3 regions of the Streptomyces sp. NPDC001714 genome follow, and region 2 is predicted to be linked to each of the others. Evidence: riboswitches for the same ligand, from Rfam matches in the RefSeq annotation. Region 2 holds a riboswitch; each other region holds the start of a gene.
What was found. Region 2 has a riboswitch for thiamine pyrophosphate ahead of ACFY0P_RS36980 (thiamine ABC transporter substrate binding subunit). Riboswitches for the same ligand answer to the same signal wherever they lie in the genome.

Region 1: it holds a riboswitch for thiamine pyrophosphate, as region 2 does, so the genes downstream of both, thiC (phosphomethylpyrimidine synthase ThiC) here and ACFY0P_RS36980 (thiamine ABC transporter substrate binding subunit) in region 2, are expected to answer to the same signal.
Region 3: it holds a riboswitch for thiamine pyrophosphate, as region 2 does, so the genes downstream of both, thiO (glycine oxidase ThiO) here and ACFY0P_RS36980 (thiamine ABC transporter substrate binding subunit) in region 2, are expected to answer to the same signal.

The regions. Positions count from the first base shown of each region.
Region 1 is NZ_JBIAUL010000003.1:412,898-415,154, forward strand. Features, by position in the region: gene ACFY0P_RS10635 (YibE/F family protein) at 1-767, opposite strand, end outside; TPP riboswitch at 839-1,016, shown strand; gene thiC (phosphomethylpyrimidine synthase ThiC) at 1,009-2,257, shown strand, end outside.
Region 2 is NZ_JBIAUL010000017.1:91,778-94,034, forward strand. Features, by position in the region: gene rlmN (23S rRNA (adenine(2503)-C(2))-methyltransferase RlmN) at 1-902, shown strand, start outside; TPP riboswitch at 927-1,034, shown strand; gene ACFY0P_RS36980 (thiamine ABC transporter substrate binding subunit) at 1,107-2,177, shown strand; gene ACFY0P_RS36985 (ABC transporter permease) at 2,222-2,257, shown strand, end outside.
Region 3 is NZ_JBIAUL010000006.1:134,349-136,605, reverse strand. Features, by position in the region: gene ACFY0P_RS17455 (NAD(P)/FAD-dependent oxidoreductase) at 1-793, opposite strand, end outside; TPP riboswitch at 947-1,058, shown strand; gene thiO (glycine oxidase ThiO) at 1,056-2,216, shown strand; gene thiS (sulfur carrier protein ThiS) at 2,213-2,257, shown strand, end outside.

The DNA of each region.
Region 1 (2,257 bases), on a different contig from region 2:
TACTGCAGGTCCTTGGGAGCGGAAGGCTCGTACGCGGCCACGACCTGCTCGCCCTCGTGCAACTGCCGGGACTGGTCGGGCTGCACGATCTCGGTGAAGGTACGGCCCTTGTCCTTGCCGGTGTCGACCCGGACCGTGGCCTTCTTGCAGGTGCCGTCCTCCTCCTTCGAGGAAGTGCCGTCGGCGGTGGAGGTGTCGGCGGTCAAGCCGCCCCCGGAGGCGTTGACCGACTTGCAGCTGACCGAGACGACCTTGGTGACCGTCGCCGCCTGCGTCTGGCGGTCGAAGCCGACGCCGGTGCGCTCGTGCGGCGGGGCGCCACCGGGCCACAGCACCACCAGGCCGACCACCACCGCGGCGGTGAAGGGGATGAGGATCGCCGCGATGACCTTGCGCAGATGCTTGGAGACGGGCGCGGCCGGGCCGTGGCTGTGGCTGTGTCCGTGCGAGTGGCCGTGCCCGCCGCCGGGCCGGGAGCTGTCCTGGCCCGGGCGGGGCGAACGGCCCTGAGCCTGGCCGTGGGGCGATTCGCCATGGGCCTGGCCGTGGGGCGATTCGCCATGGGCCTGGCCGTGGCCGTGGGCATGGCTGTCGTCGTGATGGTGGGCGTGGCTGAGGGCCTGCCCGTGGTCGTACTGCTCGCCCTGCCTGTGGATGTGTCCGTCACCGGCACCATGGCCCCCGTGGCCGGATTCGCCGCCCTGCGTGGCGCCGTTGCCGCGCCGTGGGTCGGGGGGCGGATAGGGGTGCTGCTGCGTCGAGGTCACCGCCCGATCATCGCAAGAACGGGAGAGGCCCTCTGTTCACCGCGCCCGAATTGACGCTAGCGTGGAGGCACCTTTGCACACGCGGGAGCTCGGAGCACCGGGCTGAGAGGGCGCTGACCTCCGTATTCGCGATGTTTCACGTGGAACGAGTGCTGTTTCACAGGAAACGCCGCCCGACGGAAGCCGCTGCGTCGACCGCCGAACCTGTTACCGGGTAATGCCGGCGTAGGGAGTAGGTCTCATGACCAACAAGGACGCACGCACGCCTGCCTTCAGCCAGGACGAACAGCCCATTGCGGGCGAATCGTCGTCGGGGGCCGGGAAGTCCATCGGCTGGCACAAGGGGTATGTCGCGGGCTCCCGCCCCGACCTGCGGGTGCCGGTCCGTCAGGTGCATCTCACCAACGGGCAGTCGGTCACGCTCTACGACACCTCGGGCCCGTACACCGATCCGCTCGTCGAGACCGACGTCCGCAGGGGCCTGCCGCCGCTGCGGGAGAACTGGATCGTCGCCCGCGGCGACACCGAGGAGTACGCGGGCCGGCCCGTCCGTCCCGAGGACGACGGGATCAAGCACACGTCGCCGCGCGGTGGCCTGCGCAACCTGGACGCGGTCTTCCCGGGCCGCCCGCGCCAGCCGCGCCGCAGCCGGGAAGGCGAGGCGGTGACCCAGCTCGCGTATGCCCGCCGGGGCGAGATCACCCCGGAGATGGAGTACGTGGCCATCCGCGAGAACGTTTCTCCCGAGGTGGTCCGTGAGGAGATCGCGGCGGGCAGGGCCGTGCTGCCCGCCAACGTCAACCACCCGGAGATCGAGCCGATGATCATCGGCAAGCGGTTCCTGGTGAAGGTCAACGCCAACATCGGCAACTCCGCGGTCACCTCCTCCATCGAGGAGGAGGTCGAGAAGATGACCTGGGCGACCCGCTGGGGTGCCGACACGGTCATGGACCTCTCCACCGGCCGCAACATCCACACCACCCGCGAATGGGTGCTGCGCAACTCCCCCGTCCCCATCGGCACGGTGCCGCTCTACCAGGCCCTGGAGAAGGTCGACGGCAGGGCCGAGGAGCTGACCTGGGAGATCTACAAGGACACGGTCGTCGAACAGGCCGAGCAGGGCGTGGACTACATGACCGTCCACGCGGGCGTGCGCCTGCCGTACGTGCCGCTCACCGCCAACCGCAAGACCGGCATCGTCTCGCGCGGCGGCTCGATCATGGCGGCCTGGTGCCTCGCGCACCACAAGGAGTCGTTCCTGTACGAGAACTTCGAGGAACTCTGCGAGATCCTCGCCGCCTACGACGTCACGTACTCGCTGGGCGACGGCCTGCGCCCCGGCTCCATCGCGGACGCCAACGACGAGGCCCAGTTCGCGGAACTGCGCACGCTCGGGGAACTCAACCGGATCGCCAGGCGTTTTGATGTACAGACCATGATCGAAGGCCCGGGCCACGTCCCGATGCACAAGATCAAGGAGAACATCGACC
Region 2 (2,257 bases):
CGCGGGACAAGCTGCGGGAGGCGCTGTTCCCCGAGCTGATGACCGTCGTACGGCACCTGTCGACCGACGAGGGGACCACGCGCAAGACGCTGTGGCGGCTGTTCGACGGCACGCTCGTCGAGTCGGTGCTGATGCGCTACCCGGACCGGGTGACCATGTGCATCAGCTCGCAGGCGGGGTGTGGGATGAACTGCCCGTTCTGCGCGACCGGGCAGGCGGGTCTGGACCGGAACCTGTCGACCGCCGAGATCGTGCACCAGATCGTGGACGGGATGCGGGCGCTCCGGGACGGGGAGGTCCCCGGTGGACCGGCGCGGCTGTCGAACATCGTCTTCATGGGGATGGGCGAGCCGCTCGCCAACTACAAGCGGGTGGTCGGAGCGATCCGCGCGCTCACCGACCCCGCCCCGGACGGGCTCGGGCTCTCGCAGCGCGGGATCACCGTCTCGACCGTCGGACTGGTCCCGGCCATCCACCGGTTCGCCGACGAGGGCTTCAAGTGCCGGCTCGCGATCTCGCTGCACGCCCCCGACGACGAACTGCGCGACACCCTCGTCCCCGTGAACACGCGGTGGAAGGTGCGCGAGGTCCTCGACGCCGGGTTCGAGTACGTCGAGAAGAGCGGGCGGCGCCTCAGCATCGAGTACGCCCTCATCCGCGACATCAACGACCAGGCCTGGCGAGGCGACCGGCTGGGGCGCCTGCTCAAGGGCAAGCCCGTGCACGTCAACCTCATCCCGCTGAACCCGACGCCGGGTTCGAAGTGGACCGCGTCGCGGCCGGAGGACGAGAAGGCGTTCGTCGAGGCGATCGAGGCGCACGGTGTGCCGGTGACGATCCGGGACACCCGTGGGCAGGAGATCGACGGCGCCTGTGGTCAGCTCGCGGCCACCGAGCGGTAATCTGAGGGCCGTAGGTACATCTTCATATTCCGACAGGGGAGCGCCACAGCGCTGAGAGTGCGGCAACCGGGCCGCAGACCCTCTGAACCTCGCCCAGGTCATTCTGGGTAGGAAGTTCGGTCATCACTCAAGCTGTTGCGCCCTGCCCGCACATCGTGGGCAGGGCCGCGTCTCTTCCTGGTCAACCCCAGGAGGAAAACACCAGTGCACACAAGGACCTTCTTGGCCGCGGCCGTCGGGCTCGGTCTCGTCACGCTGTCCGCCTGCTCGTCGTCGTCGGGTTCCGACGCCGGCTCCAAGACCGTCACCCTCGTCAGCCACGACTCGTGGGCCGTCTCCAAGAACGTGCTGCAGGACTTCGAGAAGCAGTCCGGCTACAAGGTCAGGGTCCTCAAGGACGGCGACGCCGGGCAGGCCGTCAACAAGGCGATCCTGACCAAGGACAACCCACAGGGCGACGTCTTCTTCGGCGTCGACAACACCCTGCTCTCCAGGGCTCTCGACAACGGTCTCTTCCAGCCGTACGAGGCGAAGGGGCTCGACACGGTCGGCACGGCGTACCAACTCGACGCGGCCAAGCACCGCGTCACGCCCATCGACTACGGCGACATCTGCGTCAACTACGACAAGGCGTACTTCAGCAAGCACAAGCTGACCCCGCCGGCCTCGTACGCCGATCTCGTCAAGCCGCAGTACAAGAACCTCCTCGTCACCGAGAACGCGGCCACCTCCTCGCCCGGGCTCGGCTTCCTGCTCGGGTCCGCCGCGCAGTACGGGGACAGCGGGTGGCAGGACTACTGGACGAAGCTCAAGGCCAACGGCGTCAAGGTCGTCGACGGCTGGGAGCAGGCCTACAACGAGGAGTTCTCCGGCTCGGCCGGCGGGAAGAAGGCGGGGGGCGACCGGCCGCTCGTCGTGTCGTACGCCTCCTCACCGCCCGCCGAGGTCATCTACGCCGACCCGAAGCCCAGCACCGCGCCCACCGGCGTCGCGACCGGCACCTGCTTCCGGCAGATCGAGTTCGCCGGACTGCTGAGCAACGCGGGGAACACCAAGGGCGGCAAGGCGCTCATCGACTTCCTGGTCTCGAAGGAGTTCCAGGAGGACATGCCGCTCAACATGTTCGTGTACCCGGTGGTGAAGGGGGCGAGCGTGCCTGCCGAGTTCACGAAGTACGGGCCCGCCGCCCAGAACCCGGAGACCATGGCGCCCGACAAGATCGCCGCCAACCGTGACCAGTGGGTCAAGACGTGGACGTCACTCGTACTGAAGTAGCCCCGCACAAGGGCCGTTCGGGGAGCGCGGCGCGGCTCGGGCTGATGTTCGTGCCGGTCGCGTTCTTCGCCGTCTTCTTC
Region 3 (2,257 bases), on a different contig from region 2:
CGTCGGCGAGCACCTCGCGGTGCGCGCCCAGCCCGATGCCGGAACCGGCCAGCCAGGCGGTGGCGGGGCGGGCGCCGATGCCGACCACGACGGCGCCCGCGGGCAGCCGCGAGCCGTCGTCGAGCACCACCACGCCGGGCTCGATGTGCACCACGCGCGCGTGGGTGCGCAGTTCGGTGCCGCTGTCCGCGTACCAGGCGGCCATCGGCGCGGCGACCTCGGCGGGGAGCGCTCCCGCGAGCGGGCGGTCCGCGGCCTCGACCACGGTGACCGCGCAGCCCGCCTCGCGGGCCGCGGTCGCGAACTCGGCGCCGATCCAGCCCGCGCCGACGACCACGATGTCGTGCTGCCGGGCGAGCACGGGCCGCAGCCGCTCGGCGTCGTCCAGGGTGCGCAGCAGATGGACGCCGGGCACGCCCTCGGTGCCGGGCAGCGTGATCGGCTCGGCGCCGGTGGCGAGGACCAGGACGTCGTACGGCACCGGTCCGGCCTCGGTGTCCAGCTCGTGGTCGGCGGTGCGCACGCCCAGCGCCTCGCGGCCGAGCGCCAGCTCGATGCCGAGCGCCTCGAAGTCGACCTCGAAGGCGGAGCCCTCCGACTTGCCGAGCAGCACGGCCTTGGAGAGCGGCGGCCGGTCGTACGGCTGGTGCGGTTCGGCGCCGATCAGCGTGACGGTTCCGGTGAACCCCTGCTCGCGCAGGGCGACGGCGGTCTGCACCCCGGCCATCCCCGCGCCCACGACGACCACGCGCCGCGTCTGTGACGTGCTCCGTCGCTGCGTCTGCTCGCTCACCTGATCACCATAGACAAGAACGATAGACAACTGACAGAGAGTCAGTCAGGGGGCGTGGCGAGTGACCTGTTCCACAGCACCGTCCACCACGCTGTCCACAGTGCCGTCCGAGGCCGTCTTACAAGGGCGGAGCTCCGCGGGCTAGGGTGGCGGGGAAGCACACGCGGGAGCCCGGACGCACCGGGCTGAGAGGGAGGCTGGCGGCCTCCGACCGTACGAACCTGATCCGGGTCATGCCGGCGAAGGGAGGGGCTGGACGCCCATGTCCTCACGTACGTCCGACGTCCTCGTCATCGGGGGCGGAATCATCGGCCTGGTCACGGCCTGGCGGGCGGCTCAGCGCGGGCTCGCCGTCGCCGTGGTCGACCCCGAGCCCGGCGGCGGGGCCGCGCAGGTCGCGGCCGGGATGCTGGCCGCGGTCACCGAACTGCACTACGGGGAGCAGACGCTGCTGGGGCTCAATCTGGCCTCCGCCCGCCGCTATCCCGCCTTCGCCGCCGAGCTCACCGAGCTGACCGGCCACGACCTCGGCTACCGGCGCTGCGGCACGCTCGCGGTCGCGCTGGACGCCGACGACCGCGCCCATCTGCGCGAGCTGCACGCCCTCCAGCAGCAGTCGGGCCTGGAGTCCGAGTGGCTGTCCGGGCGGGAGTGCCGACGCCTGGAGCCGATGCTCGCGCCGGGCGTGCGCGGCGGGCTGCGGGTCGACGGCGACCACCAGATCGACCCGCGCCGGCTGGCGGCCGCGCTGGTGGCCGCGTGCGAGCGGACCGGGGTGGTCCTCCACCGCGACTGGGCCGAGCGCCTGGAGGTGGTGCGGGGGCGGGCCGCCGGGGTCGTCACCCGTGCGGGCGCGGCCTGGGGCGCCGGGCAGGTGGTGCTCGCCGGCGGGAGCCTGAGCGGGCGGCTGGCGGGCGTGCCGGACGACGTGCTGCCGCCGGTGCGGCCGGTGAAGGGGCAGGTGCTGCGGCTGACCGTGCCCGCGCGGTACGCACCTTTCCTCAGCCGGACGGTACGGGCTGTGGTGCGCGGCGGGAACGTCTACCTGGTGCCCCGGGAGAACGGCGAGCTGGTCGTCGGCGCGACCAGCGAGGAGCTGGGCTGGGACACGACGGTCACCGCGGGCGGTGTGTACGAGCTGCTGCGCGACGCGCACGAGCTGGTCCCCGGCATCACCGAGCTGCCCCTGACCGAGACCCGGGCCGGCCTGCGCCCCGGCTCCCCCGACAACGCGCCGTTGCTCGGGCCGACCCGCCTCGACGGACTGCTGCTGGCCACCGGGCACTACCGCAACGGGGTGCTGCTCACGCCGGTCACCGGAGACGTGATGGCGGAGCTGCTGGCCGGCGGCGAGCTGCCGCAGGAGGCCCGTCCGTTCACGCCGAGGCGATTCGGCGACGTCCTCGTGGAGCAGAGCGCATGAACATCTCCGTCACCATCTCCGTCAACGGGGAGCGCCTGGAG